Regions from separate parts of the Chryseobacterium sp. Y16C genome, predicted to be linked through region 2. Evidence: riboswitches for the same ligand, from Rfam matches in the RefSeq annotation. Region 2 holds a riboswitch; the other holds the start of a gene.
What was found. Region 2 has a riboswitch for fluoride ahead of MKS83_RS05540 (universal stress protein). Riboswitches for the same ligand answer to the same signal wherever they lie in the genome.
Positions count from the first base shown of each region.

Region 1: another riboswitch for fluoride. It lies ahead of MKS83_RS22125 (voltage-gated chloride channel family protein); the one in region 2 lies ahead of MKS83_RS05540 (universal stress protein).

Region 1 covers NZ_CP092711.1:4,849,889-4,866,714, forward strand. The annotation lists gene MKS83_RS22085 (porin family protein) at 1-546, shown strand, start outside; gene MKS83_RS22090 (hypothetical protein) at 687-989, shown strand; gene MKS83_RS22095 (cell division protein ZapA) at 989-1,276, shown strand; gene rny (ribonuclease Y) at 1,495-3,063, shown strand; gene MKS83_RS22105 (MFS transporter) at 3,143-4,384, shown strand; gene MKS83_RS22110 (hypothetical protein) at 4,559-4,753, shown strand; gene MKS83_RS22115 (YeiH family protein) at 4,937-5,878, opposite strand; gene MKS83_RS22120 (LysR family transcriptional regulator) at 5,981-6,862, opposite strand; gene MKS83_RS22125 (voltage-gated chloride channel family protein) at 6,892-8,196, opposite strand; fluoride riboswitch at 8,228-8,295, opposite strand; gene MKS83_RS22130 (GLPGLI family protein) at 8,418-9,257, opposite strand; gene MKS83_RS22135 (sugar phosphate isomerase/epimerase family protein) at 9,281-10,150, opposite strand; gene MKS83_RS22140 (acyl-CoA thioesterase) at 10,150-10,617, opposite strand; gene MKS83_RS22145 (arsenate reductase family protein) at 10,743-11,093, shown strand; gene MKS83_RS22150 (hypothetical protein) at 11,099-11,542, shown strand; gene gcvT (glycine cleavage system aminomethyltransferase GcvT) at 11,603-12,679, opposite strand; gene MKS83_RS22160 (hypothetical protein) at 12,689-13,165, opposite strand; gene idi (isopentenyl-diphosphate Delta-isomerase) at 13,165-13,674, opposite strand; gene MKS83_RS22170 (Pr6Pr family membrane protein) at 13,765-14,367, opposite strand; gene MKS83_RS22175 (phosphoheptose isomerase) at 14,569-14,973, shown strand; gene MKS83_RS22180 (D-2-hydroxyacid dehydrogenase) at 15,070-16,029, shown strand; gene mscL (large-conductance mechanosensitive channel protein MscL) at 16,083-16,475, opposite strand; gene MKS83_RS22190 (NAD(P)H-hydrate dehydratase) at 16,551-16,826, shown strand, end outside.
Region 2 covers NZ_CP092711.1:1,270,688-1,286,222, forward strand. The annotation lists gene MKS83_RS05530 (MutS-related protein) at 1-515, shown strand, start outside; gene MKS83_RS05535 (hypothetical protein) at 553-1,536, shown strand; fluoride riboswitch at 1,618-1,685, shown strand; gene MKS83_RS05540 (universal stress protein) at 1,898-2,341, shown strand; gene MKS83_RS05545 (universal stress protein) at 2,393-2,839, shown strand; gene eno (phosphopyruvate hydratase) at 2,881-4,164, shown strand; gene MKS83_RS05555 (inorganic diphosphatase) at 4,172-4,729, shown strand; gene MKS83_RS05560 (voltage-gated chloride channel family protein) at 4,846-6,117, shown strand; gene MKS83_RS05565 (DUF190 domain-containing protein) at 6,155-6,517, shown strand; gene crcB (fluoride efflux transporter CrcB) at 6,530-6,901, shown strand; gene MKS83_RS05575 (universal stress protein) at 6,909-7,352, shown strand; gene MKS83_RS05580 (metallophosphoesterase family protein) at 7,377-8,147, shown strand; gene MKS83_RS05585 (NRAMP family divalent metal transporter) at 8,250-9,176, opposite strand; gene MKS83_RS22235 (divalent metal cation transporter) at 9,155-9,505, opposite strand; gene MKS83_RS05590 (hypothetical protein) at 9,668-9,943, opposite strand; gene MKS83_RS05595 (Crp/Fnr family transcriptional regulator) at 10,212-10,808, shown strand; gene MKS83_RS05600 (DUF3606 domain-containing protein) at 10,947-11,138, shown strand; gene ligD (DNA ligase D) at 11,184-13,904, shown strand; gene MKS83_RS05610 (hypothetical protein) at 13,915-14,100, shown strand; gene MKS83_RS05615 (hypothetical protein) at 14,122-14,406, shown strand; gene MKS83_RS05620 (YtxH domain-containing protein) at 14,808-15,158, shown strand; gene MKS83_RS05625 (hypothetical protein) at 15,231-15,491, opposite strand.

The DNA of each region.
Region 1 (16,826 bases), 1.3 Mb from region 2:
GGGGCCGGTCTTATCGCAAAATGGAGACTTAATGATTATTTAGACTTAAGAATGGAACCGGGGTTACAATTTGCTCAAAGAAAATTAATTTTTAATACTCAGACTAATGACCAGTATCAAAACGGGACATTAACGAATGATCCTTTTATTCCAATGGCTCTTTCTGATAAGGATCGTAACAGAGAAGTTAAATCTACTTTAGTTGATGTTCCTGTGTTATTGGAACTTCACGGACACAGATGGTATAACTCCAGACCTTATGTTGCAGCAGGGGTAAATTATGTAGTAAACCTACAGTCTAATTCAGACTCTACGGATGATAATATGCAGCAGGTGTTCAGATCTACAACGCATAACTTTGCCTGGTCTGCGGAAATGGGTATTCAATTCTACTTTAATAAATTCAAATTAACACCAGCCATCAGAGGGACCTTCTTCATGAATAATGAAATGGTTGCAGATAATGCAACAACTCCTCCGTATTGGGCGTCAGCTATATCTACTTTACAAACAAGAGCGATTATGTTTGTATTGAAGTTTGAATAAAGAATATTTAAAATAAATATTGAGGAGATACGCTTTGTTTCTCCTTTTTTTGTTTTAAACTCAAAATATAGAGACTTTTATTTTTGTTAATATTAATATTTTGCTATTTTTGCTATTAGTTAGAATATACAAAACCTGAAATGCTTCAAGAGTTAGAAACCAATTTTTCAGAATTAGAAAAAAAGATTATGAATTTGCAGAAGAATTATAATAATCTTACTGAAAAATTATCGGAACTAAGCATTGAAAATAAGGAACTGCAGAGGAAATATGATGAAGAAAGGAAAAAAAATCAGGTATTAGCAGAAGAACAAAAAAATATAAAGCTCTATTCAGCAATTTCAGGAAATCCTGAACACAACAGATTAATGAAGAACCATATCAACAGACTGGTAAAAGAAATTGATTTCTGTATTGCACAGCTTCAAAACAGTGGATTATAATGGAGGTAAGAAGAATAACCATAAACATTGCAGGAAGAGTGTATCCGCTGAATGTACCCGCAGCAGAGGAAGAAACTTTGCGTAAAGTTGGGAAGCAGATAGAGAATATGATTAAAGATTTTGAACAAAATTTCGATGTAAGAGACAAACAGGATGCTTTGGCAATGTGTGCCTTGAAATTAGGAACCAATGCTGAAGTGGTGTCTATGAACTACGAAAAAAATATAAATTCTACCAACGAGAGATTAAGCAAAATTAATCAATCGCTGAATGAAATTGGAAAATAACTTTTCCAAAAGACTGCCTACAATAATTCTAACACATTAAAGGTAAACTCAACGCTAAACAATTACCGAACAAATGTCCGTTGAATGGCGCGCCGGTTCATCCGGATTACAGACAATGGAAATCAGTTCAAATCGTGTTGATTAGGAGTTTACTCTCAATCTCTGAATTATTGTAGGCTTTTTTATTTATGAAATTTGACAATTAAAACTCAATATATATGACAACAGCCATTATAGTCGGCGTTATTTGCTTAGTATTAGGGGCCATTTTAGGGATGTTTTTCTCTAGAAGCTCATTAAATACTAAGGCAAAATTTATTATAGATGATGCAAAGAAAAATGCCGAAAACCTTATAGAAAAAGCTAATGTACAAGCTGAATCCATAAAGAAAGAAAAAAATCTTCAGGCCAAGGAAAAATTCTTGGAACTGAAGTCTCAGCATGATGCTGATATTCAGGCTCGTGAAAAGAAAATGCAGGAGATTGAAAAAAGAATCAAAGACAAGGAAAACAAGCTAAATGACGAGCTGAGTAAGACAGGAAAACTTGAAAAAGATCTGGATAAGCAAATTGCTGATTATGCTAAGAAAACAGAAATTTTAGAAAGAAAACAACAGGAACTGGATACAGCAACTGCCAAAAAAGTAGAAATTCTTGAGAAAATTGCTAATTATACGGCGGATGAGGCTAAAGCAGAATTGGTGGAGACCATGAGAGCTGAAGCAAAAACTAGAGCTCAGGCACATGTTCAGAGTATCATGGAAGAGGCTCAAATGAATGCGAAAAATGAAGCTAGAAAAATCGTTATTCAGACAATTCAGAGAATTGGAACGGAGCAGGCTATCGAAAACTCTGTATCTGTTTTTAATATCGAGTCTGATGAGGTAAAAGGTAGAATTATTGGTAGAGAAGGTAGAAATATCCGTGCTTTGGAAGCGGTAACAGGTGTAGAAATTATTGTAGATGATACTCCTGAAGCTATTCTTCTTTCATGTTTTGATCCGGTAAGGAGAGAGATTGCAAGATTATCACTTCACAGATTAGTTACTGACGGAAGAATTCACCCTGCAAGAATTGAAGAAGTGGTGGAGAAAACCAAAAAACAAATTGAGGAAGAGATTATAGAAGTAGGAAAGAGAACGATTATTGATTTAGGAATTCACGGATTACATCCAGAGCTGATCAAGATTGTAGGTAGAATGAAATACCGTTCTTCTTATGGTCAGAACTTATTGCAGCACTCGAGAGAAGTAGCAAATATTGCTGCAACGATGGCTGCTGAATTAGGTCTGAACGTAAAATTGGCTAAAAGAGCAGGTCTGTTACACGATATAGGTAAAGTTCCGGAGCAGGAGTCTGAACTTCCTCACGCTTTATTAGGGATGCAGTGGGCAGAGAAATACGGTGAAAATGCAGAAGTTGTAAATGCTATTGGAGCTCACCATGATGAGGTTGAGATGACTTCTTTATTGTCGCCGATCATTCAGGTTGCCGATGCCATCTCCGGAGCAAGACCGGGAGCAAGACGTCAGGTGTTGGAATCTTATATCCAAAGATTAAAAGATCTTGAATCTGCAGCATTAAGTTTTGACGGGGTATCATCAGCGTATGCCATTCAGGCAGGTAGAGAATTAAGAGTAATGGTGGAAAGCGGAAAGGTAAATGATGAAGTAGCTTCTCAATTATCGTATGATATTTCAGAAAAAATCCAGAATGAATTAACTTATCCGGGACAGGTAAAAGTAACAGTAATCAGAGAAACGAGAGCTGTGAATATTGCAAGATAATAATCAAAAAAAGATATTTCATAAAAACCTTTCAAGAAATTGAAAGGTTTTTTATTTTTAGCGAAATTTATCATTCTATATGCAAGAGCTTTCGTTGTCTTCAAAATTGAAGTATATTTTTTCTATTCCTGTGATCATTGCTGCTTTAGGCTATTTTGTAGATATCTATGATCTGCTTTTATTTGGAATCGTAAGAATTCCGAGTTTGAAAGCTTTAGGCTTAAATCCTGATGTTGACGGAACCTTTATTCTTAACTGTCAGATGACAGGGTTACTTCTTGGAGGTATTTTCTGGGGAATTTTTGGAGATAAAAAAGGGAGATTATCAGTTTTATTCGGATCAATCCTAGTATATTCTTTAGCTAATATCGCCTGCGGATTTTTACCCTATTTTCCAAAAGAGCATCTGGTATATCAATATGCCGCTTTAAGGTTTATTGCAGGGATTGGATTAGCCGGAGAGCTTGGAGCGGGAATTACATTGGTTTCTGAGAGTTTGCCGAAGAATTTAAGAGCAATCGGGACCTCCGTAGTGGCAGGTTTTGGTTTAATGGGTGCTGTTGTAGCTCAATTAACAGTGGAATTAGCTGGAGGCTGGAATATATCTTATATCATCGGGGGAATTTTGGGAATTCTGCTTTTATTTTTGAGAATTAGCGTTTCCGAATCCGGGATTTATAAAAATATGGAACATGAATCTGTTGCCAAAGGAAATTTTCTTTCCTTTTTCACAAATAAAGATCGCTTGATACGATATTTGAAATGTATTGCAGTAGGGTTGCCAACCTGGTACTGTATCGGGATTTTAGCAGTTTTAGCCAATCAATTTGCTCCCGCATTAGGAATTACAGACCTGAATCCGGGAAAAGCAATTATGTGGGCTTATGTGGGGATTTCTGTCGGTGATTTGATGAGCGGGTTTATTTCCCACGCTTTAAAGTCCAGGAAAATGGCCATTTTCTATATGCTTGTCTTCACCATTATCGGGGTGGGTATTATGCTCTTCGGAAATACCAATACTGAAACAAAATATTATATTTTCTGTGTCTGGCTGGGATTGGGAACAGGATATTGGGCAATGTTTGTGACGCTGGCTGCAGAGCAATTTGGAACGAATATCAGAAATACAGCAACAACAACGGTACCCAATATGGTTAGAGGCTTGGTTCCCGTCATGATCTTTATTTTTGACTTTTTCAAGAAAGATTTTTCAGTGATTATGAGTGCTGCTCTTTTGGGAGTGATCATATTCGGGCTTGCTTTTTATTCTTCATTGACGATTTCAGAAACCCACGGTAAAGACTTGGAATTTACAGAATAATTATAACTGTTTAAGAAATATTTAAACCGTAATTTTCGTTATTACCGTAATTAAGATGAACTAAATAAGTAATTTATGAAATTTAATATTAAATTATGCTTTGTATAATTAATATTTGTTTAACTTTATAACACAATAAACTATAAATAGTACAAACCTTAAAACTAAATCACAATGCAAAACAACATTTTGAAAAACGCGAAGAAATTACAAAAACAAGATCTTAAAAACATTCAGGGAGGAATAAGCGGAAATCCTGATTTATCCCTTTGCGGATGCAGCTGCTCCGGATCTGTAACAGGACCATGGTATTGCGTACAATATATGGCTTGTCCTCAAGTTTACACTTGTGATCAGTCAGCGGTATAAAAGAATTATTTCAACTAGAAATAAACATTTCCACATTTAATACGCAAAAGCCTTTTGAATTTCAAAAGGCTTTTGTAATTTATAACTGAATTGTAATATTTAGGCTTCTTTCAATTTTCGGCGGCGGCAAAGCCGCCGCCGAAAATTGAAGATATACTAGAATTATCAAAATTTCTTGAACAATTAGTCAAAATTCAAAATGAAAAGAAGGCTTCCTATACTTATAATGCTCCAAAGAAAAACGGCCATAACCAAAGGTTTCAGACCTATTGTTTTCAAAGTTTGGATAGATAAAGTAGAACCTATAAGAAATAAGGTCAGATTTAATCCAGATTTAGCAAATAGCGTAATTCCTGAACTTAGCTGATTAAAAAAAGGGAAGTAGGTATTCAGCAAAATGGCCAGAATAAAATACCCGATAAACCATGGGATTTTAATTTTAGATTCCTTATTTTTAAAAAGAAACATAGTGATTAAAGAAACAGGAATAATCCATAAAGCACGGGCTAATTTTACAGTGGTCGCAATTTTCAAAGCTTCATTTCCATATTTACTTGCTGCTCCAACTACAGAGCTCGTATCATGAATCCCAACAGCGCACCATAAGCCAAATTGTTCCTGAGTAAGGCTTAAAATATGACCAATCGGAGGATAAACAAATAATGCGATGGAATTCAGTGTGAAAATAATGGCTAAAGCCAGTGAAATCTGCTTTGTATTGGGTTTAATGATGGGTGAAGTAGCCGCAATTGCACTGCCGCCACAGATTGCAGTTCCCACTGAAATCAGATAAGATAAAGGTCTTTCCAGTTTGAAGGCTCTTCCGATAAAATATCCTAAGACCATAACGGTCACAATACTAATAACCGTCAATATGAATCCTGATTTTCCGGCTTCCAATGCCTCATTTAGTTTTAACCCAAAACCTAATCCTACAATTGAAATTTGTAATAGCAAATGAATATACTGATGTAAGCTTTTCTCAAAAGGATTTCCTATGCAAACTGCTAAAATAAAACCAAAAAGTAATGCAATAGGGGAAGAAATAATGGGTGTTAAGCAGATTACTGCCAGTAGAATGAAAATAAGCTTTTTAGAATTTTCATTCGGGATGAAATTTTTCATCTTGTAAATTTTAAATTATGGTTCAAAATTCCATAAATTAATATTACAAATTATATTGTATTTTGTTATAATGGATAACTATAGGTTATAATATTGGATGATTTAAAGCTGACTAGTAAATTTTAAGAAAAGCCTGATTAACTCAGATTGTTCACCTTTAGGAAGAATAAAATGAAAGTTCCTTTCAATACTGAAGTTTTTAATATCAATAATACTCAACTGATTATTTTTCAACTCATTTAACACCGTACTTATAGAAAGAAAAGCTAGAGAGTCTGAATGTAGAAGATAATTTTTTATGCTTTCGCTGCTCCCCAGTTGCATTACAATATTCAATTTATCAAGAGAAATTCCTTTTTCTTTCAGGCGGTTCTGAATGAACTCTAAGGAACCTGAACCCGGCTCTCTGAAAATCAATTCCAGATGATATAAATCTTTGATATTTAGTGTTTTATTCGCTAAGGAATGATTCGCTTTTGCGACCAAAACAATTTCATCAGCTTTAAATATCTGATAATCAAAATAATTTGATTGAGATTCGCCTTCGATAATTCCCAGATCAATTTTCCCTTCTTTTAAAAGTTCAGAAATAATTTCCGTATTGTGGGTAATCAGTTCAATTTTAATGTCCTTATAATATAAATTGAACTTGGCTAAAATCTCCGGTAATATATACTGAGCTACAGTAGTGCTTGCTCCGATAATCAGTTTCCCTTTATGCTGCTGATTGATTTGGTTGATTTCAAATTCCAGATCACGGTAAATATTTCTGATTTTTTCAGCATATTCAAATAAAATTTTACCGCTTTGTGTAAGTTGGATACTGGTACCTTTTCTGTCAAATAATTTGGTGTTCAGCTGGTTTTCGATTTCTTTAATATGCTTGGTTACAGCGGGCTGTGAAATATTAAGCTCCTCTGAAGCTTTTGTAAAGCTCGACCGGGAAGCTACGGTGTGAAAAACTTTTAATCTGTAATCAAACATAATTTAAAGGTATGAAATAAAGAGCAATCCTATAAATCAGAGAAACTTTTATTCTTAAGACTATCAAATCTTTTGTTTTTTGCTTCTCCGATTTTTTGTTTCGTATAAATACTGTTGTTTCCAGAAAATAAATAAGAGACAACACAGGCAATGGCCACGTAGATCCCACATTCGGCTCCAAATAATTCAATTCCCATAAGCATACAGGCTAGTGGAGTATTGGTAGCTCCTGCAAAAACAGCCACAAATCCCATTCCTGCAAGCAAGCCAAACGGAAGGGGTATAAAGAATGACAAAGCACTTCCCAAAGTAGCCCCAATAAAGAATAACGGGGTTACTTCACCTCCTTTGAAACCTGCAGAAAGGGTAAAAATGGTAAATGTCATTTTTAAGGCAAAATCATAGAGTGGAAGCTGCTTTTCAAAAGATTCTACAATGGTTGGAATTCCCAGACCGATATATCTCGTCGTTCCCATTATAAAAACGGCTACTGCGACAATAACTCCGCCAATAACAGGACGAAACGGAGGATATTTAATATTAGATTTAAAAACCGAACTGGCCCAATGAATCACTTTACTGAACGTTGCGGCACAGATGCCAAAAGCAATTCCTGCAATAATACTGTATAAAATAGGAAGAAATTCAAGTTTTGGGATAAGATCTATATGATAGTGGGTGTGTTTTATGTTCCAAAGATTGGTTACCCAATCTGCTAAAATTGCAGCGATAAATGCAGGAAAAATGGCAGTATAACGAATTCTTCCGATCAGGAAAACTTCAAGTCCGAAAAGAGCTCCGGCTAAAGGTGTTCCGAAGACTGAACCAAAACCTGCTGCGATAGCAGAAATGATTAAAATCTTTCGTTCATTTTTGTCGAGCTTAAATGGTTGGGTTAATTGGTCGGCAATCGCTCCGGCCATTTGTAAAGCGGTTCCTTCACGACCTGCAGAACCTCCGAAAAGGTGAGTGATTATCGTTCCCAAGTATACAAAAGGAGCCATTTTAAAAGGAATAATCTCTTTTGGGGTATGGATGTTTTCAAGCAATAAGTTGTTTCCGGCTTCAATGTCCTTACCAAAATAATAGTATAAAAGTCCCACCGAGAAACCGGCAACTGGCAGAAAGGCAATCAGCCATATATGATTTTCCCTGAAGTTCGTTGCCCATTCCAAAGATTGTAAAAAACCTGCTGAAGCACTTCCTACGAATGCACCTATAATAAGACTTATGCACAGCCATTTTAAAATATAAGGCAAAGCAGGAAATCTTCTGAAGAAAAATTGAATATGAAACTTTGTTTTGCTGCTGAATGTTCGTTGGTTTTTTGACATAACTTTCCTGATCGAATTACTGTTAATAATCTTTTAATCAGGCGTCATCAGCTTTTGAAAAGCGGTTGGGTAAGGAAGAACACCATTTCCTTTTAATACTGCAAATATAAGAATTATAATTACAAGATAAAAGATTTATTATTCATATTGGCTTTAGCTAAATTTAATATTGCCCTTTATTTGAAATAAAAATTGATAAAAACGGATAATCGCTTATTGTTTTAGTATATAGGATAATGCATCACCTTATCTATTTCAATGGGGTTATTGTATTTTCTGATAACCTCCTGCATGCTTTTGGTTTGGGTATTTAGCTCATCTACAGTATGAATTTCCTTTCCGTTGATATTAATTCTAAGATCGTTATTGGATTTGTTGAAATTATTTCTTTCAAAGGCGAAAGGATCATTATAAAACTCCATCATCAGCTTGTGTTTTTGCTTTTCGTTGATAGGAACGGCTTTATTTCCAAAGCTGGATTCCAGAAAATCTGAAGTGGAGTAGATCTTATCAAGTTTGCTGCTTTTAACAAGAGTATACATATAATTTTTCTTGGCATCAGATAATTCAAAGATCAAACCGGGTAATCCACGGAATTTAAAAGGTCCTTCATTAAATGGAATATCTTTACAGAACCATGCAGTCCAGCTTCTTCCACCAAATTTTGCTGTTGCTTTTTGCAGGGTGTAATTTTCCACCTTTTTAGTCTCATCAGCAATCGTCCAGTTGATTTTATCAGTAGTTTTAAATGTATAATATCCATTTTTGATATTGATGAAGTTCTCATTATCAAAGGAATTGATCTTTCTTTTCACCACCTGGCCTGTCATATCCGTATAACTGGAATTCATTCCGAATTTTTTATTCAAAGAATCTGTAGTGGCAAGATCTTTCCCATAGAATTTCACTTCTTTCGGAGTGATATCCAGAATCATATTCACTTTTTCATAACCCGTCTCAGTAGAGTCCATCTTATACTGAAGCTCATAAATATATCGGTGGGTTTGTGAACTAACCAAAGAAATGATCAGTAAACAAGAAAGTGTTAATAAATTTTTCATAATTAATAATTTTGGAGTTGAGTCTATCTAAAATAAGAATGATCAAGAATATATTTTCTGCTGATTCTTATGCTATCAAAAATATCTTTATCACTGGAGTCCTGTTCAAGGAACCAATAGTTCAGTCCTGCTTTTTCTCTGGCTTCAAAAATCCTTTTAAAATCAATCGTTCCGTTTCCGATTTCTGCAAAGTCTTTTGTACCGGCTTTCATGTCTTTCACATGCCATAGGGGAAATCTTTTCGGGTATTTCTCAAAATAAACCAGCGGATCTAAACCGGCTTTTGAAATCCAATACAAATCCAGTTCCATTTTAACTAAATCTGAAGACGTGTTTTCCAGGATGAAATCATAAATATTTTTTGAATCATCAAACTTTTCAAACTCAAAATCATGGTTGTGGTAGGCAAACTGAATTTCTGCCTTTTTCGTAACGTCTCCTGACTTATTGAATAATTCCGGAAGCTTTAGATAATTTTCAACCGTTCGTTCCTCCGGAAAAAGATAAGAACAAACCATGTATTTTGAGCCGATGAAATGTAAATCTTCAACTGATTTTTCCCAATTTTTTAATAAAGTGCCGTCATCGTTATGAAGAATACCTGTGGTATGATGTGAGCTGATTACTTTTAACCCCACATTTTTCAGAACAGACTGAAACTCATTTCTGGTTTTTCCGAAGAAAGAGCCGTTATAACCATAGATTTCCAATTCTGTAAATCCTAATTCAGCCAGTTTCTCAAATGTTTTTTCGAGGTTTTTGGCAATAGCATCACGAACGGTGTACAACTGAATGGCCAATGATTTTTTATTCATATTTAAATTAGAAGTTCCACAAGAATATAATCCTAAGAATCCCAGTGAAGATAAGGTAATGAAATCTTTTCTATCCATTATAAAAAGGGTTTCATCTCATCTTCGATCTGCGTTCTCAGTTCCATAAGACGTTTTGCGTATTGTTCTTTTTGTTTTTCCTCTTCGGTTTCGGGAATCCATTTGGGTACGGGAAGCTTTTTGCCGTTTTCATCAACGGCTACAAAAACAATGATGCAATGTGTTTTCTTATCAAAATTCGGTTGTTTCAGATTTCTTGAAAAAACATTGATCGAAATATGCATACTTGAAGATCCTGTGTAAATCACCTGCGCCTCTACTTTTACAATTTCCCCGATTTTGATAGGTTCATAGAAACGGATTCCTCCGACATAAACGGTTACTGAGTAATTTCCACTCCAGGTTGTTGCACACGCATAACCGGCCTGGTCAATCCATTTCATAACGCTTCCACCATGCACATTTCCTCCGTAATTCACATCTGAAGGTTCTGAAATAAACTGAAAAGTAATAGGTTTGTTTTCCATTTCCACTAAAAATTTGATTGAATAAAGGTATTTAATAATTTTTAAAATCATAGATTAAATCCTACTTTTGAAACCTGAAAGTGAAATGAAGAAGAATTTAAATTAATAACAGACTTAAAATAGTAATGAAAAAAGTATTTTATCTTAATACCTGCGACACCTGCAGAAAAATTTTAGCACAATTCGACCTTACAGATTGGGAACTTCGCGAAATCAAAAAAGAACCGATCAAGAAAGAAGAATTAGAAGAAATGCACAAAAAAACAAAGTCTTACGAAGCTTTATTCAGCAAAAAATCTACCCAAATCAAATTGAGAGGTTTGGATGTAAAGTCTCTAACAGAAAAGGATTTTAAAGAATTGTTATTGGATCATTATACTTTTTTGAAAAGACCTGTTTTCCTTACTGATAAAGAAATTTTTGTGGGGAATGATAAAAATAATGTGGCGGCTTTACAGGAGTTTTTTGGAGTATAATAATCATGGGTTTAGGTTTAGAAATCAATTTAGTTTTTGATGCTAAAGAACCTCTTGAAGAGTATTTACATGTAAAAAATAAATATCAGTTCGATAGCAGAAACGGGCTTAATCTGGTAATGACTGGAGAAGGAGACGTTGATGCCGGAGATGATGAAATGAGGTTATTAAAACAAATTGAGAAAGTTTTACAGATAGATCTTACATTGTTGGATTTCTGGGAGAAGTATGATGAATTTATCGAAATAAGGTCTTTACGGTTGAAGCTGCTAGAGCTGGAAGATTTATTAGTAAATAATCCGGAATTTTATCATAAGATTTGCTGGGGTCATGATATAGAATATGAATATCTTAAAGAAGTTTTCCTACAGGATGTCCGATTTTTAATTGAAAGGCTAAATTTAAATCTTAAAAATGGAGCTTGTCTGGTAAAATATATTTCAGACTAATTTTATAAAATCAGCCCCGCAATATCTGCGGGGCTGATTTATTTATATCTTTTTAAGAGATTATACAAAAGGAGCTTTCACTACTTTTGCAGGAATATTTTTGTTTCTTACCTGAATGAATATTTCAGAACCTAATTTGAAGTGAGGTTTGTCAACATAAGCAAGACCCAAACCTACTTTTTTCATTGGAGACTGTGTTCCTGAAGTTACTTTTCCGATTACGTTTCCGTCTGCATCTACAACAGGGTAGTCGTGTCTTGGAACCCCTTTATCAGTTAATTCAAAACCAACCAATTTTCTGGTTACTCCTTCTTCTTTTTGCTTGGCAAAAGTCTCTTTAGATACGAAATCCTTATCGAATTTTGTGATCCATCCTAGGCCAGCTTCGATTGGAGAAGTAGTATCGTCGATATCATTTCCGTAAAGGCAGAATCCTTTTTCAAGTCTCAAAGTGTCTCTTGCAGCCAATCCGCAAGGAATAATTCCTTCTTCAGTTCCTGCTTCGATGATTGCATCCCAAAGCTTTTCTGCTGCATCGTTGCTGAAATAAATTTCGAAACCGCCGCTTCCTGTGTAACCCGTATTGGAGATAATTACATTCTCAACTCCGGCTACAGCACCTACTGTGAAGTGATAGTAAGGAATTTCAGAAAGATTGGTCTCTGTCAGTTTTTGAAGAATTTCAGTAGCTTTCGGACCCTGAACCGCCAATAAGGACATATCGTCTGAAGCATTGGTCATTTTTGCTCCGAAAGTATTATATTTTGAAATGTGGTTCCAGTCTTTATCAATGTTTGAAGCATTGACAACCACGAAATATTTGTCATCTTCCATTTTGTAAACGATAAGATCATCTACAATCCCTCCGTTTTCGTTAGGAAGACAAGAATATTGAGCTTTTCCGTTTTCAAGAGCGTCTACATTATTGGTGGTTACGAACTGTAAAAGATCTTTTGAACCCGGACCTTCAATAAAAAATTGTCCCATGTGAGAAACATCAAACAATCCTGCTTTTTCTCTTACTGCAAAATGTTCTTCCGTTACTCCGGAATATTGTACAGGCATCTCAAAACCTGCAAAAGGTACGATTTTAGCTCCCAAAGAAACGTGTTTGTCGTACAATGCTGTTTTCTTCATATTTAATTTCTATTTCTTTATTTTAAAACTATTAAAGGTCTCGTTAAAGAGGCTCATATAGTTTCCGTTCCAGTATTTTTCACCACAATTGATGGCAATTAGATATATTTCTTTATCTCTCTGAAAAACTTTGGTGATCCAGAAAAGCTTTTCTTTCGGGTCAAAATATTCATAAAAATATTCTGTGTATCCTTTTTTGCTTTTGTTGCTTTTTACTTTATTTTCTTCATCAGAAGACTTGTAAAGAGCCAGGATGAATTTTTTTATTTCGGTGGAGGGTAAGTCTAAATCGTGATATTCTGAAATGGTAACTGCTCCGATCTGATTTTTAGGGAAAATATTGACAATATCCGTATTGTTCATAGCTACCCAACCTTCAGGATAATTGATAGAATAATGGGTATTTTCATACGTTTGTGTCTTTTGAGCTGATAAAAACTGCCCTAAGAATAACAAGATAATGAATAGTGAATGCCTGATCATCATTAAAAATGATATTTATATTCTTCTAAAATAATTTTGAACCATTCGGTGAAAGTCTCCGGCTTTTCTGCGATTTCCTTATTCAGATCGTCCATAGAAATATATCTTACTTCTTCTACTTCTTCTTTGTTAAGGACAAACCCCGCATTATAAAAGCCTGTGAAAACATGGTCTAGCTCATGTTCCCAAAGATCTCCTCCAACATCTGCTTTATAAATAAAATGGAATTTCTCCGAAAGATCTGTTTCTATTCCGAGTTCTTCTTGTAGTCTCCTCTTGGCTCCTTCCAGATAAGTTTCTCCAATTCTAGGGTGTGAACATACCGCATTCGTCCATTGGTTTGGGGAATGGTATTTTTTTGATGCTCTTTTCTGCAAAAGCATTTCACCTTTGTCATTGAATAAAAAAACAGAGAAAGCACGATGTAAAAGGCCATTAATGTGGGCCTGCTGTTTTTCCATTAATCCCAAAACCTGGTCATCGGGATTTACTAAAACTACGAATTCTTCCATTTCTACAAATGTAAGTGTAATAAATGTATTTTGGAAATTTTTGTGAAAACATCATAAATTTTGAAGTTTCAGAGAATAAGATTATGAAAATCAATTATTCAGGTTCTTTCCTATACGAACAAAAAGCGTAGATAATGCTGCAAATAAAAGCAAAATCCCAAAAGAATTAAGGAGAACCTGAAAATACCCAAGATCGCTCACATTTATAAAAGGATAGGGATAGAAATCTGAAAAATATCCTCTGATTAATATATAAAAAAGATACAGCAAAGGGTAAATTGTCCAAGACAGAATTTGTCTGTAGTTCAGTCTGTTTTTATTTTCATACAGATACCAGTATATAAGAACGAAAATAGGAATAATTGTGTGCAGAAGTTCATCTACAAGCCTTTGTAATCCTTTTGGGTCCCATGTTGAACGGAGAATGATCTGATAAACTAGTCCTACAATTAAAATATAAATAGTAATGGCAGTCAGGATTCCCGGGTTTTTAATTTTTGGAATTCTTTTAAAAGCCTGCAATGTAAAATATCCGGCGACTATTATATTGGTAAGGATCGTAAAATAGCTGAAAAATCTGATGTTGGTTTCTGCAAAAGAAATCTGAGTGTTTTTTACCATCAGATAATATTGAGCAATAATCGAAAACCATCCGGCTAAAGCAAAGATCAAGGATAAAATTCTTTGTGTCATAAGGAGGTGTTTATCTTGATTTTTAAATATAGCTTTATTTTTTCTGAATAGAAAAATTTTAACCTGTAATAATAGAATAAGCGAAAAATTATTAATTTATTCCATTAATGTTATTTTTTATAGTAAAAATTTAATTTAAATGAACTTTGACAAAGGGTTTTTATTTTAAAAGTCATAAATTTGTTGATACAAAATTTCATAATGGAGTTAGAATACAAAGATCACATCAGTCCGATTCTGAAGGACGGAGTAAAAAATTACCTAATTGATATCGATGGAACCATTACAGAAGATGTTCCCAATGAAGAGCCGGAAAGAATGGTTACCTGTGAGCCTTTTCCCGATGCTTTAGAAACCATTAACAGATGGTATGATGAGGGACATCAGATTTGTTTTTTCACTTCAAGAACTGAAAATCTGAAACAAATTACAATCGATTGGCTGGATAAGCATGGGTTTAAATATCATAGCGTATTGTGTGGAAAACCTAGAGGGGGGAACTATCACTGGATAGATAACCATTTGGTGAGAGCTACTAGATATAAAGGAAAATTTACTGACCTTATAGAAAAGCAGGTAACCATTGAAGTTTTTAAAGAAGATTAAAAAATATAATTAAAGATTTAAAGATTAAACGATTAAAAGCAGATGCTTTTTCTTTGATTTTTAAATCTTTTAATTTTTAAATAATTAAAAGTATTTATGAAAGTTTTAGCAAACGATGGCTTAGATCAATCTGGAATTGATGCATTAAAGGAGAAAGGTTTTGAGGTAATTACAACAAAAGTAGCACAGGAATTTTTGGTAGACTACATTAATGAGCACCAGATCCAAACGCTTTTGGTACGTAGTGCAACACAGGTAAGAAAAGATATTATTGATAATTGTCCATCCATCGAGATTATCGGAAGAGGAGGAGTAGGAATGGATAATATTGATGTAGACTATGCAAGAGAAAAAGGCATACATGTAATTAACACTCCTTCAGCTTCATCAGAATCGGTAGCAGAATTGGTTTTTGCCCATTTATTTTCAGGAGCAAGATTTTTACAGGATTCTAACAGAAAAATGCCTTTGCTAGGTGACACCGATTTTGCTGGTCTGAAAAAAGCTTACACGGCAGGTATTGAGTTGAAAGGAAAAACAATAGGGATTGTTGGAATGGGAAGAATCGGTCAGGAAGTTGCTAAAATCGCTTTAGGTCTTGGAATGAGAGTAATCGCCGCCGATAGTAATGTAGGAAGAGCAAGTATTAAAGTGAAATTCTACAATAATCAGTTCATCAATGTAGATATTGAGACTGAGCCTTTACAGGATGTATTAAAGCATTCTGATTTCATCACGCTTCACGTTCCGGCTCAAAAAGACGGCTACATGATCGGTAAAAATGAATTTGAAATGATGAAAGACGGAGTAGCTGTGGTAAATTGTTCAAGAGGCGGAGTAATTGATGAAGAAGCTTTGATTGAAGCTCTGGATTCCGGAAAAGTAAGATTTGCTGGTTTAGATGTTTTCATTAATGAACCGACTCCTTCTAAAAAGATATTAAGTCATCCAAAAATTTCTTTGACTCCGCATACAGGAGCCTCTACTTTGGAAGCTCAGGATAGAATAGGGCTTTCTTTGGCTGAGCAGATTTCAAGTATTCTGCAAATCCAGTAAAGAGAGAAATGATATGGAAACAAAATAAGAACGCCGCAAATTTGCGGCGTTTTTTATGAATTTTTAGCTTTCAGCAAGTCTCTGATTTCCATTAATAATTTTTGATCTTCTGTAGGTCCTGCCGGTGCAGGTGCTTCTGCCGGAGCTTCTTTTTTCAGCTTGTTGATTCCCTTAATCATAAGAAATAAAGCCAGAGCGACTACAAGAAAGGAAATAGCGGAAGATAAGAACATTCCGTACTTTATAGCCGTACCCGGAATTACGAGGTCAGCCAGATTTTTTAAATTTAATTTTTCTAATGTGGGCGTTAAAATAGCAGGTGTAATAATATCCTCTACCAAAGAAGTGACAATCTTACCAAAAGCACCACCAATAATTACCCCGACAGCTAAATCTACCACGTTCCCTTTAACGGCAAACTCTTTAAACTCTTTGAAAAATCCCATATTTATATTTTTTTAATTGTTCCGAAAACTTATCTGAATGAATAATATTCACTAAATTTAAGAAAAACATTTTAAGTGAAAATTTTTACTGCAAAAAAAATTAAACAATGTGATGAATTTACGATTGCCAACGAGCCCATTTCTTCTGTACAACTAATGGAACGGGCAGCACAGTCGTGTGTCAATTGGATTTTAGAAAACTGTAAAATTCATAAAAATTTTACAATCTTTTGCGGAAATGGCAATAATGGAGGAGATGGATTGGCTATTGCAAGACTGCTCTATTTAAAGGGTTTTGATGTGGATGTTTTTGTAAAAGATACCAAAGGGAATTTTTCACGGGACGCAGCT
Region 2 (15,535 bases):
TCTTTATTATTACGGGAGTAAACAGGGGCGGCAAATCAACATTTTTAAGAAGTGTAGGTATTGCCCAATTGATGATGCAAAGTGGAATTTTTGTTGCCGCCACAAAATTTAAGAGTAATCCTGCAGGACACATCGCCACTCATTTTAAAAAAGAAGAAGACAGGTCAATGAACAGCGGAAAATTTGACGAAGAGCTTCATAGGATGAATGAAATTGTCCGTCATTTGAAGAAAGGAGACTTTGTTCTTTTCAATGAATCTTTCGCTGCAACCAATGAAAAAGAAGGATCGGATGTCGCCACGCAGATTGTTTCTGCCCTTCAGCTCAGTAATATTAAAGTCTTTTTTGTCACGCATCTCTACGATTTCGCATTTAGTTATTATCAGAATAAAACAGACAGTATATTGTTCCTTCAGGCATCTAGAGAAAAAGATACACAGATTGGTAAACTTACCGAAGGATTTCCACTGCCAACAAGCTTTGCAGAAGATCTCTATAATAAAATATTCGAGTAATTGATCAATAAAAAAACAATCAAAACCATAAGAATAGATGAAGAATCCAATGATAAGCGCGCTGGTTGCCGTATCTTTCTGTTACTTAATGACATCATGTGCCGGGCTGAGGAATGAGCAGCTTAAAATACAGCTGGAAAAAAGTAACTGTAACCAGCTCAGTATCTATTCCTATACCGCACAGGATATTCCGACTCCGATCGAACATTTAAAAATTGATTCAGATCTAAAGAAAAACTTCAGCAGAAAAAGCCTGAATATAGCCAATGCTATCGGTGCCCTGCACCTATTAAAAAAGTATGCTGACCTTAAAAAAGATTACGCGGAACACCCTTCTACTGAAAAACGTCTGGAACTGCTGGAATGTACACAAAAAATTAATCAGCGTATTAATATAGCTTCACTGGAAATTTCTGCGGTAGCATCTGAAATGGACTGCGAAGAAGAAAGGGCTGATCAGATCGCCAGTTATCTAAAGGATAAAGAAGACTATATAGAAACCAAATTAACAGTAGGCGGATTGGTAATAGGTGCTTCAGGGGCACTCGCATCTGGATTTCTGGTCAATAAAGGAAATGCCAATGATTATCTGGGAATCGGTACGGGTATAGCTGGAGCAGTTGCCGGAGTACTGATATTGACAAACAAAACCAAAGTGGAATTTTATCATAAAAGAAATCCGTTGGGTGATATCTGGCATGCAGGAGAAACTTCCACCATCTTTCCTCCCGCCGTCTGGTATTATCTAAATTATGAAGATAGCTCCGACTGCCTCCGGGGTTCACTGAGGAACCAGATAAAACAAAAATGGATGGATCTTGGAGAGATTTCAGGGATTAAAGCCGAGCGAAAAAGAAAATCACTGGATCTGTATTTCGGAGCGGGAGGTAAATACACTGCTGAGCAGCTCAGTAAACGGGCAGACATGCTTGATCAGATTGAATCAATTGTCAATCTTATGAAACAGGATCTGAAGGAGTTTGCCTTAGCTTTTGAAACAATTGATACGCCGGTGAGATGATCCCAATATCTTCTTTATTTTTCTCCGCATAATTTCCCTAAAAAAATAGGTTAATTGTCAAAAAAAGTCTATATTTACTTTAACAAAAAAGGAAATGGTGTTCTTCCTTACCCAACCGCTCTAAAAGAGCTGATGACGCCTGATTAAATTAGATGTTTAACATTTTAATCAGGTTTGTTATGTATTTAAAATTCCTTCTACACTACAATAAAAGCAGCTTTAAACTTTTACCGGACAGCGATTGTTATCCCCACGTCGGTCGGTTTGTTATGCCTTTCATCATCCCGCTTCATCTATTGTCGGGCGCTCTATTCGTTGTTCCCACAGTTACCCTACATCAACCAATAAAAAATAAAATATTATGGAACCTTTGACAAAAATATTGATCATAGCGGATGAAACCCCATTTTCGGAGAAAGTGATCCAGTACGGTTATCTAGTGGCTAACCAGATGCAGGCAAGAGTAGGCCTGCTGCTCGTCGATGATTCCAAACTTCATCCAATTGATACTGTGATGCCCTATGAAACAATTTATGGGGACAATACCTTTATGCATGCAAAACATTTTCTGGAAAGCATGCGGGAAAAATATGCCCTTGGTATAGATACGAAAATCTTTGTGGTAGAGGGAGAAATAAAGGAAACTGTCATTTCAACGTCACTCCAGTGGAATGCGCAATTGATCGTAGCAGGAACACATGCTCGCAGGGGAATCAGTAAATTTTTTATGGGGAGCATTTCAGAGGGAATCCTCCATGAAACAACGATTCCCATGTTGATAGTACCCGTAAATAAAATGGAATAAACAAAATAATGAATCATTATCAATTAATTCATCCTGTCAACTTAAAGAAGTATGGAACTTATCTCTAAAATTTTAATTGCCGTCGACGGTTCGGCCTCTTCGGAAAAAATTGTTGAATACGGTTACAACATGGCCAGGCAGATCCATGCCCGGGTAGGCATACTCATGGTGGAAGACAGCGATATTAACCTGGCGGACACTTTGGTTGAATATGTCAACAGCCTAAATAAGGATCAACAGCCTGTCGAAAGCGATTTTCTTTACAAAATGAAAAGCATGTTTGCTAAAGGCACACCTACAGAACTTTTTTTGGTAAAGGGTCCAGTAAGGGATGTCATTTTCGATACCGCGACTGCATGGGGAGCTCAGATCATCGTAGCCGGAATACATCACCAAACAGGTATTAGCCGCTTTTTTGTTAGTAGCACCGCGGACGATCTCCTGCACAGTACAAATATTCCGATAATTTTGGTACCCCTTTCAAAAACAGAACAATAGAATTTAAAGTTTATTTAAAAATAACAATAACACATTAAAATATGACGATAACTAAAATCATTTCCAGAGAAGTATTGGACTCCAGAGGAAATCCAACAGTAGAATCTGAACTTTGGCTAGATAACGGTCATGGCAAAGCAATTTGTCCCTCAGGCGCAAGCACCGGAGAGAAAGAAGCGGTTGAATTACGGGATGGTGATCCCTCCAGGTATGGTGGTAAGGGTGTACTGAACGCGGTATCCAATGTAAATAATATCATTGCCGCCGCCCTAAAAGGTAAGCATTTTTCCGGTCAGGAAGAATTCGATAGATTCCTGATTGACCTTGATGGCACAGATGAAAAGTCAAATCTCGGTGCCAACGCGATACTATCGGTTTCCATGGCTTTTGCCCGGGCATCCGCAAAGCAGCAGGAAATTCCATTATACAGCTATCTTAATACCAGTGGTAGTCTGGTCCTTCCGGTTCCTTGTATGAATGTGATCAATGGTGGGAAGCACGCAGACAATAATATCGATTTCCAGGAATTTATGATTGCCCCACACAATGCTCCAACTTTTAGGGAAGCTATCCGCATGGGTGAAGAAACTTTTCACTCCCTAAAAAGCATCCTTAATAAAAAGGGATATTTTACAGGCGTGGGCGACGAAGGAGGATTCGCTCCCAATCTCAGATCCAATGAAGAAACTATTGAGGTTATTCTTGAAGCCATCCACGCTGCAGGGTATAAACCGGGACAGGATATATCGATCTGTCTTGATCCCGCAACAAGTGAAATGTGGCAGGATGGTAAATACTGCTTTTTCAAATCTACTAAAGAGCTCGTTTCATCAGAACAGCTTTTAAATACTTGGAAACAGTGGCTACAAAAATATCCGATTATCTCGCTGGAAGATGGCATGGGTGAAAATGACTGGGACGGCTGGAAATCCATGACCGAAGAACTTGGGCAACATACGGAACTTATAGGCGACGATATCCTGTGCACCAATCCCAAGATCCTTCAAAAAGCAATTGATGAGAAGGTCGCAAATTCGATCCTGATCAAGCCCAATCAGATAGGTACAGTCTGGGAAACCTTAAATACGGTACAGCTTGCCTACCAGAACAATTACGGATGCTTTATCTCTCATCGCAGCGGTGAAACCGAAGATACTTTTATTGCGGATCTGGCCGTAGCAACAGGCGCAGGAAAGCTAAAAACAGGAAGTGGCTGCCGATCTGAGCGCATTTCCAAATTCAACAGATTGCTCAGAATAGAGGATGAACTAGGCACTGGATCACAATTTGCAGGCATAGCGGCTTTTAAAAATAATAATATATAACTCAACAATGATAGGAACACAACATCCATGGCACGATCTTTCTCCGGGAGAAAATCTGCCATTTGAAGTGACGGCGGTAATAGAAATACCGGCTGGAAGCAGGACTAAATATGAATTGGATAAGCCCTCCGGCCTGATTAAAGTAGACAGGGTTCTATTTTCCTCCATCCATTATCCTGCAAACTATGGACTGATTCCCCAGACCTATTATACCGATCATGATCCGCTGGATATACTGGTTATCTGTACCGAAAACCTGGTCCCTCTGACAATCGTACAGTCAAGGGTCATCGGGATGATGGAAATGATCGATGGCGGTGTTCAGGACAATAAGATTATCGCGGTGGCTTCACATGATATTTCATTGAAACACATCGCAAATATAGAAGATCTTCCACCCCATACGTTACATGAGATCAAGAATTTCTTTGAAGATTATAAAAAGTTGGAAAATAAAAAGGTTGAAGTATTGGGGTTCAGCAACCGTGAATCTGCTTATAACTGTATCAATGACAGTCTGATCTCCTATACCACGGAAATTGTACCTCAGCTAAAAAATAAATAACGTATATGATGAGAATGGAACATGTCAGTATATTCCGGCAGCTGGTTCGGTGGAGTGTCATTGTAATTCCTATTTCGGTTGCTATAGGTAGTATCGTAGCCTTTTTTCTATGGATATTGAACCTCGCTATCCATTATAGGTTTGACCATACTTATCTGCTATATCTTTTGCCAGTGGCAGGACTATTGATTCATTTCCTTTACCAATCTGTCGGTAAATCCTCAGAGAAAGGAAATAACCTGATTATGGATGAAATACATCAGCCGGGAGGTGGAGTACCCAAAAGAATGGCTCCCATTGTCCTTTTCGCTACCGTCATAACACATCTTTTTGGCGGATCAGCGGGTCGTGAAGGGACAGCGGTGCAGATTGGTGGAAGTATTGCCCAGATGTTCGGCAAATGGTTCCGTCTCAATCAGCGCGATACCGGAATTGTATTGACAGCAGGTATAGCTGCCGGTTTTGGTGCTGTTTTTGGAACACCGCTTACCGGAGCCATTTTTGCACTGGAAGTATTGGCTATCGGAAAAATAAAATACGATGCCCTCCTGCCCTGTCTTATTGCCGGGACTGTCGGTGATATCACTGTATCCGCATGGAAAATCCACCATACCCATTATCATATCGATGCGATACCTCCAATGGACCAGTCATTCTGGCTTTCACAGTATATCCCATTTGATCTGCTTCTGCTCGGAAAGATTATCATTGCATCAATTGCATTTGGGCTTGCCAGTTTTATTTTTGCTGAAATGGCACATCGTATCAAAAATGTCATGGTCGCCTCCGTTTCAAAAAAATGGCTTATTCCTGTTATAGGTGGATGCGTGATCATTTTACTGACTTTCATTAACGGTAAGCCTGATTATCTCAGCCTTGGAGTAGACCCCGAATATCAGGGGGCGGTTACAATTCAATCTGCATTTCATGCGGGAGGTTCAGATCCATGGAGCTGGCTCTGGAAAACGGTCTACACGACTGTCACTTTAGGAACCGGTTTCAAAGGCGGCGAAGTCACCCCGCTATTTTATATCGGTGCAACGCTGGGTAACACACTTTCTGATCTGATGAACGCGCCGGTAGGACTTTTTGCGGCACTTGGATTTATCGCTGTATTTTCCGGTGCGACCAATACGCCGCTTGCCTGTACGCTGATGGGGATAGAACTCTTTGGTGGAGAGTATACACTTTACTATGCAGTAGCCTGCTTTACCGCCTATTTCTTTAGTGGCCATTCAGGAATCTACAGCGCCCAAAGAATTGAAGTACCCAAAATATTTGATTCCTATTTTTCTTCCGATGGATCGCTATCCGAGGCCGGAAAAAGAAGGGAACATTTTCTGAAACACCATATCAGCAGATACAGGAAGATGATCAAAAAAAAATAATCCGTCCCAAAGTAGAACGTGAATAAAATAGTACAATATGAAAGAGATCATAAAAAAATCGCTGGGAAAACTCAAGATCTACATAGAGCCCTCCCATAAGGTCAAAGATAGCGAAGCTTCATTTTTTAGAAAAATGTTTCCAAAATCAGCGTATCTTCATATTGTCTCTGACGCTAAAAAAGATGGTATCCTGAATGCATCTGTTTACCAGACGCATTCGGGATTTTCCCGAGAGGGAAAAGTCCAACGCTACCAGCTTGAAGGAAACAATACGAACCTGGCTATATGTATCGAGCTTATCGACGAAAGGGAAAAACTGGAAAACTTCTTTTTAAAGCATCATGTCCTGCTAAAGGATAAGATCATTATCTACAAAGAAGTGGAATTCTGGGAAACATAAAAAAATAAACCAATGCTAAAAGCGATACTCATAATTTGGATAGGAAGCGGGATCGGTGGTGTATTCCGCTATCTTGTACAGGATCTTGTTGCAAGAAACTTCCACATTACATTTCCGCTCGGAACATTTCTGATCAATGTCTTGGGATGTTTTTTGATCGGGATCTTCTTTGGACTGACTGAAAAATTCAGCTGGATGACTGCGGAATGGAGATGGTTTTTGATTACCGGGATATGCGGTGGTTTTACAACATTTTCAAGTTTTTCTTATGACAGTATCAGTCTGCTGAGACAGGGAGATTATCTCTACTGTGCACTCTATCTGATCTTCAGTGTCGGCTTAGGGCTTTTAGCTACTTACTTGGGAACACTAACAATTAAATGAAAATATCATGAATTTCAGTAAAATACTCATTGCCGTTGATGACAGTGCCTACGGCATGAAAGCTGCGCGTATCGGCTTTGAACTGGCACACCAGATTTCAGCATCAATCGCAATTGTTTTTGTCATTGATGCTGTAAAAGAATTGCCCAACCCCGATCTTGGTATTAATGAAGGGCAGCAGCATGCGATCTTATTGCAGGAAGCAGAGAATACTATTCAGCAATATATAGAATTATATGATGGAGTTGATAAAGTATTTCGTTTTACCCCCGAAGGAGAACCTCATAAGGAAATACTTAATGTCGCTGAGCAATGGAAAGCTGAGCTTATTGTAATGGGAACTCACGGACGTACTGGTTTAACCAGACTTTTAATGGGATCAGTAGCAGACTATGTTTTAAAACATTCTAAAATACCGGTTTTGATTACGCCGCGTGAAATGACAAATTAAGAATTATGTTTAAAATCTCAAGTTATGAAATTAGCATTTATCAGCGATATACACGCCAATCTTCCTGCTTTATTAGCGGTAATGGGAGATATACAAAAACATAAACAGGACGACATTTACTGTCTTGGAGATCTGGTTAACTTTGCAGGATGGGATAATGAGGTCATTGAAGCAGTCCGCTACTACGGCATCACATGTCTCCAGGGAAATCATGATGAGGGAATAGCGTACAAAAAATCTTCTTTCCCATTTTCATTTAAAACAGAAGCCGAAGAAATGTTTGGTTATGAATCAATCAAACTGGTAAATGAAACCATTACTTCGGATAACAGAAGCTTTCTTCTGAGCCTCCCTTTTATGTTGCAGATACAGTTCCGTTTCCCTTTTCAGCAGATAAAAGTTGCAATGGTACACGGCAGTACACTTTCCAATACAGAATATATCAAAGAAAATTGTGATGAAGAATATCTTTTGGAAATGATGGATAGCGTTGAAGCAGATATTTTACTGATGGGACATACCCATATTCCCTATCATAAAAGTATATTCTGTGAAGAGAATAACCGGAAAATTTACAGGCACGCAATTAACGTAGGATCTGTGGGCAAACCAAAACACGGAGATAATAAATCTTGCTATACGTTATTGGAAATAGACCACAATTCTGATCTATCATCGCCTGATACGGTTAAGGTTAGTTTCCATTATGTAGATTATGATGTACAAAAAACCATTTCTCACATCCATGAAATTGGACTATCTACTGCTTATGATGATTTCCTGAGTAATAAATAAATGTAAAGACTATATATTCATGTTCAAAAATTAAGTTTCCAATTTAGATTTATTTACAAAGCTGGACTTAAATATTGTCTAGCTTTTCTTTTTAAAAAATGTTTAAAACATAAAGTATATAAGCCCTACAGCTGCTGCCGTCATCAATATAAAGGTCATCGTTCCAAGAATATTGGAAAGTCTCGTGTTTGTATTCTTGCCCATTATCTTTTTATTATTTGCGATATGCATAATGACTGCGATCATGACCGGAGCTGTCAATCCATATACAATTGCTGTGTAAAGCAGCGCTTTAATTGGGCTTACACCAAAAAAGTCAAGAGAAAGCCCCACAAGAAGGGACACTATAATTGATCCATAGAAAGGTTTTGCCTGAGAGAATTTTTTATCTAATCCTGCCTTCCATCCGAACGTTTCAGCAAGCATATAGGATTGTGAGCCTGCAAGAACCGGAATTGCGAGCAATCCCGTCCCCAGAACTCCTGTAGCAAAAATAAAATAGGTAAGCTTTCCAGCTAATGGTTCAAGTGCCTTGGCTGCCTGATCCACTGTATCAATCTTATGGATTCCACCATTAAAAAGTACTGTTCCTGTAGTAAGGATCATAAAGAACATGACCATATTGGACAGGAGCATTCCCAAATTTACATCGGTCTTCATTTCACTTAATACCTGCTTATCCACTATTATTGCGCCCTTATGCGCCTGATCTTCTGCTTCCATCGTAGTCTGCCAAAAGAATAAGTAAGGGGAAATTGTGGTTCCAAGAATTGCTACTATGATGGAAAGAAATTCTTTATCAAATTTTACCGTGGGTATAAAAGTTTTTTTCGCTACCAGAACCCAGTCCTGACCGACCATAAAAGGTACGATTATATATAATAATAAACTTAGACATAGCCATTTCAGGATCATTGATATTTTCTGATAAGAATAATTTATGATGATAAAAAGAAGCAGAGCGGTGATAATAACACAAAAAACTGATACCGGTATGTTAGGACATATCATATTTGCCACCGCTCCCATTCCCTGTATATCGGCTCCGATATTAGGGTAATTGCCGGAAAACTAAAAAACAGCATGCTATAGAGAATAGGTTTTGAGTAATGTTTTTTTAACGTTACTGTAAGCCCTTCGCAGGTTACAAGACCGATCCTCGCACACATACCCTCTATGGCTGCCATCAGCGGGAAAGTAAGCAGAGCGGTCCACAAAGTAGAAAGCCCAAATTGTGCACCTGCCTGTGAATAGGTCGCAATTCCTGAAGGATCGTCGTCACTGGCACCAGTGATCAGCCCGGGACCTAATTTTTTAAAAAATCCCAGGATTTTGGAGTCATTCCTTTCTTTTGACATAGGTTTATTTTAAATCGGTTTATCCCCGCAATTAATTGTATTAAAGATATTAAAAATTACGCCTCATAAACTGGTAAATAAAGCTAGCGCAAATTTAAATAGCTATTTGCCAACAAAATTCGTGACCATACCAAGATGCTGCATTCTGACTGTTTATTTTAACTAGAGTTTTTTGACTATTCTCCAATTGTCATTCTTCTTATTATATTGCAAAAACCAACTTCCTCCGGGAAGCTTTTCCTCCGGTCCCACTGAGTATTCACCAACTTTAATTACTATTCTATTTACATGGACTTCGGAAATTTCAGCATATGCTTTTTCACCTCCGCGAAATTCAATAATTGCTGGGATGGATTTTTGCCCAATCTCGGGATCAAAAAAAAATTGTGCAGTACCACCAATCTGAATTGTGACATCGTCAAAAATAAGCCCGTTCATAAATGTAAAAATATAAGTTCGATAAATTTCGGAATGATCTTTCAGATCAGTCGAAAGATCAATAGACCACGTATTTTATTAGCGCATCTTATAAACAATTGTTCAATGAATTTGTTTTTGAAATTTGTTATTATACAATAAATAATACCTTATCAGAATTTCTTAAAATCTAGCTGAATTTGTATTCCCTTCATCGGTCCAATATTTGTATTCTCACCTTGCCGGCTCAGGTATAATGAATTCTTATTTGTTAAAAAATCTTTTATTCATGGTCATTGATGAGAATATTCTGTTTAAATACGGTGCTGTTTTTCACCATTACGCTGGAAAAGAAACAATTTTTAGCCGGGGTGATAACCCAGCGGCCTATCTGCAGATCAGTAAAGGAACTGTAGAGCTCAATAACTATCATGAAGATGGAAAGGAATTTACCTTAAATATCCTATCAGCAGGTCAAAGTATCGGGGAATCACTTCTGTTTGGAGGGAATCATTATCCAATGAACGCTGTAGCAAAAGATGAATGTACCATATTGTATCTACCAAAGACACAATTTCTAGAGCTTCTGGATGAAAATAAAAGTATTGTATTCAGCCTTTTAGGATATCTTTCAGATAGATTGTTTTATAAATACACCATGCTTTTTGGCAACTCAGCAAACGAGCCGATCCCTAAAATACTGGCTCTTCTAGATTATTACAAAAGATCTGCGTCTGTGGAAGGACAGTTTTCATATTCTTTTCCCTTGACAAGACAGCAAATTGCAAATTTGACGGGACTGCGTGTAGAAACTGTAATCCGTACCGTTAAAAAAATGAATGAAGAAGGACTAATACTTGTTAAGGACAGAAAGATCTTTTATTAATGTCTGATAAAAAAAGTGTGTTAAATGAAAAGAAATCAATCGAATTTATATCGCCTGATGTTATATAAATATTTGATTGCCAGCTTAAGGTTTAATTAAAAATCGAAATACTGAATTGTAATCTTTTAAACTATTATTATGACAGACAACAAATCAAAAAAAGGAAAATCCGACAGAAATAAAGTAAGCGGATCGGAGAATTACGAAATCCAATATTTTAAGGAAAAAATGGGTGTGAGTTCTCAGGCAGTTACAGGAGCTATACGGGCTACCGGATCAAACGATAGAAAAGTGCTAACAGATTATTTGAAAAAGCGTCACGGAAAGTAAAACTTTGTTTTTCATTAATTCGAATAACATTTAAATTATAAAGCTATGGGATTATCTAAATATCGCCAAAAGCGTTCGGAGGAGAAAACCCCTGAACCTTTTGGCGGGAAGCCGAGTGGGAAAGAGTTACGCTTTGTAGTACAAAAACATGATGCTTCCCATTTGCATTATGATTTTCGTCTGGAAATGGACGGCGTTTTAAAAAGCTGGGCGGTTCCAAAAGGGCCATCGTTGGACCCTGAAATCAAACGTCTGGCCATGATGGTCGAAGATCATCCGTATGATTACCGCAATTTTGAAGGCATCATCCCTAAAGGACAATACGGTGGCGGAACAGTGATTGTGTGGGACGAGGGAACCTATGAAGCCGTTGATTTTGAAGGGGAAGATCTTAAAAAGATGGAAAAAAGTCTGCTCCATCAGCTCAATTCAGGAAAAATAAAATTCAAACTCAATGGCAGTAAGCTAAAAGGTGAGTTTGTTCTTGTGAAGGCCCATGGAAGGGGCGAGAATGGATGGCTATTATTTAAGCTTGATGACAAATATGCCACAACAGATGATGTTACACTTAAAGATAAATCCGTTATTTCAAAAAAGACCATTGCCCAGATGGAAAAATCTCCGGACAGGGTGTACGGGAAAAATATCATCAAGAAAGATACCACAGTAAAGGATAAAAAGTCCACCGCAAATGAGGCCGCTGAAATAATAACAGATCAGTTGGAGGCTGTATCTGCAGACGGAATAAATGCCTCGAAAAAAGTTGCCGAATTATTAAAAAAGGCACCCAAACAGGCTTTTTATACCAGTGTGGAACCTATGCTTGCTACGCTTGTCGATAAACCTTTTGATGACGAAGGCTGGATTTATGAAGTGAAATGGGACGGCTATAGGGCTGTAGCATTTATGAAAGATAGTAAGGTAGAGCTTAAATCGCGCAATGATAAAAGCTTTAATGAAAAGTTTTATCCGGTATATCACGCGTTAAAAGATATGGATCTTGATGCCATCATTGATGGTGAGGTTGTTGTACTCTCCAAAAATGGTACCGCGAATTTCGGTTCATTACAGAACTGGCGAAGTGAAGCGGACGGCGATCTGGTTTATTATATATTCGATATCTTATGGTACAAAGAGAAAGATCTTACTGAATTAACACTTTGCGAGCGTAAAGCCATATTGAAAGAAATCCTGCCTAAGAGCAATAATATATTAGTAAGTGAACATTTTGAAACTTCGGGTATTGCTTTCTTGGAGGAAGCCAAAAAACTCGGTCTTGAAGGGATTATGGCCAAACGGAAGGACAGCATATATCATATCCATAACCGTTCACGCGATTGGCTCAAGATAAAAGCCAATAAGCGGCAGGAAGTAGTCATTGGCGGATTTACCTTAAACGACGATTCCAGCAAACTCTTTAGCAGTATCCTCGTTGGCGTATATGAAGGTAAAAAACTGGTCTATACGGGTAAGGTAGGCACCGGGTTCAATGAGAAAATGCAGAAAGAAATGATGGCGCAATTCAAGCCTTTGATTTCAAAGAAAGTGCCCTTTACCGAAGAACCCGATGTCAATAAACTTTCGCGGTTCAGACCCAATCCACCCCATGCGACCGTAACATGGCTTAAACCCGAACTTGTCTGTGAGGTGAGTTTTACGGAAATGACCAGCGATGGGGTAATGCGGCATCCATCATTTGATGGTATGCGGGAAGATAAAAGTGCTAAGAAAGTCGTGCTTGAAAATGAAGAACCTATTGAAGAAATAATCGAAGAGGATAATACAAGGTCAATTGTACCTTCACGGTCTGACAGTGGCCGTAAGACCTTGCTGAATCCTAAGGATAAGACGCAGGTCAGAAAAATCAATAAGCACGAACTAAAATTTACCAACCTGGACAAAATATTCTGGCCGAAAGAAAAAATCACGAAAAGGGATCTGATCAACTATTATTATCAGGCAGCACCCTTTATCGTACCTTATCTAAAAGGAAGGCCACAGAGCATGAACAGGTTTCCAAACGGAATAGAGGACGAAGGTTTCTATTTTAAAAATGTCACTGATACAGCACCGGAATGGGCCGATACTTACTTGTATCACAGTGATTCTGCTGATAAAGACAGGCATTATCTCGTCGGAAAAGACGAGGCGACATTACTGTACATGGCCAATTTGGGATGCATCGAAATGAATCCCTGGAACAGTACCGTCAAAAAGCCGGAACATCCCACCTATTGCATCATCGATCTAGATCCTGACAAGAATTCGTTTGATCAGGTAATTGCAGCTGCACAGGTTACTAAGCAAATTCTTGATGACATGGGCGTACCCTCATATTGTAAAACGAGCGGCTCAACAGGATTGCATATATACATCCCATTAGGTAATAAATATACCTATGAACAGTGCAAGGAATTTGCACGTGTTATTGTAACGCTGGTGCATCGAGAGCTACCTGATTATACCAGTCTTGAACGTGCTATTAAAGATCGTAAGGGGAAAATGTACCTTGATTTTCTACAGAACAGGGCGCATGCCACCATTGCCTCGGTTTATTCCGTTCGACCAAAACCGGGTGCCACTGTATCAATGCCTTTGCATTGGGATGAAGTCAAGAAGGGCCTAAAAATGTCTGACTTCCATATTTTCAATGCGATGGAACGAATGGAGTCTGAAGGTGATATTTTTAAACCTGTTCTTGGTAAAGGCATCGATCTTAAAGCTGCAATAGAAAAATTTTCGGATAATCAGAAATTTAACAAATAATAAAGAAATTATGAACGTAAAACGGATATTCGGAACTATTCTGACAATATTAGGAATAGGAGGATTAATTTACACAGGCTATGAGCTCATCATGAAAAGTACCGCTTATACAAATTTGGCGGTAGTCGGTATTTTGGCGCTTATTTTCTTCGCTTCTGGAATAAGTCTTGTCAAGAATACGAAAGATGAGTCTTAAGGGTGAGTTAATATAAAAGTTATGAGACATATAAACTTTGACAATACACATATTTATATAGGTAGTCTGGGAAAGTTTAATTTTCGACCGTTAATGGACTGCGTGTATATGGAGGTAATTATCGATTTTTCAGGTGGTGCGATTTCCACAGGTGATATCGAGGTAATTGAGCCGGATCAAATTAATATGTATGTTGCTCCCTATACAACTGTCGCTGGAACTGCCATAGCTGCCAAAGCATGGGTTTTACAGAATATTGAAAAATCGGATGTTTGGAAGGTTACTGAAAAATATATCGATAGATAACCAAAATTAAATGCATTAAACACGCAAGTCATCCAAAGGATCATGAGTAATATTTGTTTCTGGACAAAACATTGTTAACGAGGTACTGCGCGGGTGAGGAAATTCTTTTATTTTTTTCCAGATCCATCTCTTAGATTAAGATCACCGTACTCCTACATTGTCTTCCATAAGCTTTCATTTTTGTTAGAATCACAATTTAAAATATAGATTGGCGACAGGCTAACCTTTTAAATCATATCTTATAGCGGAAACCAAGAATAAATTAGTTAATACGTCTAAGTACGGTCGAATGTTACGACTATTACCTGAACCTTACTTTTAACTCGAGAAGAGCTTAAATTGGTATATTAATTGTATTTTTTGCATTCAGTTATTTATAAACCACTTAAAATATATATACAATGTGCAACGAAAAAAATAACAAAACGGGCTTGGTTCTGGGAATAGTGGCAGGTGCTGCTATTGGAGCGCTTGTAGGGCTCCTATTTGCTCCAGATAGTGGACAGGAAACCAGAAAGAAAATAAAAAAGAAATCAGAGGATTTAAAAGATCAAGCGAAAAATAAATATGGTGAAGTTACCGAAGCTGTAAAAGATCAGTATAACAATGTTTCCTCAAATATTAAAGATACCGCAAATAATGTTGCCAGTACGGTTGCCGACAGTTTCGATAAACTTAAAGGCAAAGTGGCATCCAACCTAGAAGATGCTAACGTACAGGCCGAGTCAAAAGAAAATGATCTTAAAAAATAGTATTTACTATTTCTGGGCAAGTGGATAACGATATGTTATCCACTTTTTTTCCTCGTTCATATGCAAGAATAATCACATGAAGATTCGATACCGTAATGAAATTGCACGCCAGATATCATTGGCCAGCTCCCGGTCATTACCATGTTCAAAACGCCACTTTCCCTCCTCTTTAATCATTCTCTGAACAACACCATCTAAAAGTATGCTTATTTCCTTAAGATCTTTTTTCAGATCCTTTTTAAGTAGAATAACCTGATAATCCTTTAATTTATAAGTTACCCGGAATACCTGTTTGTCAAAATGCTCCTCATATTTTCCAATTGTGTCCTGCATAGAAAAAAGTTACGTGTAAAATTCTCCCTAATTATATGAATTTT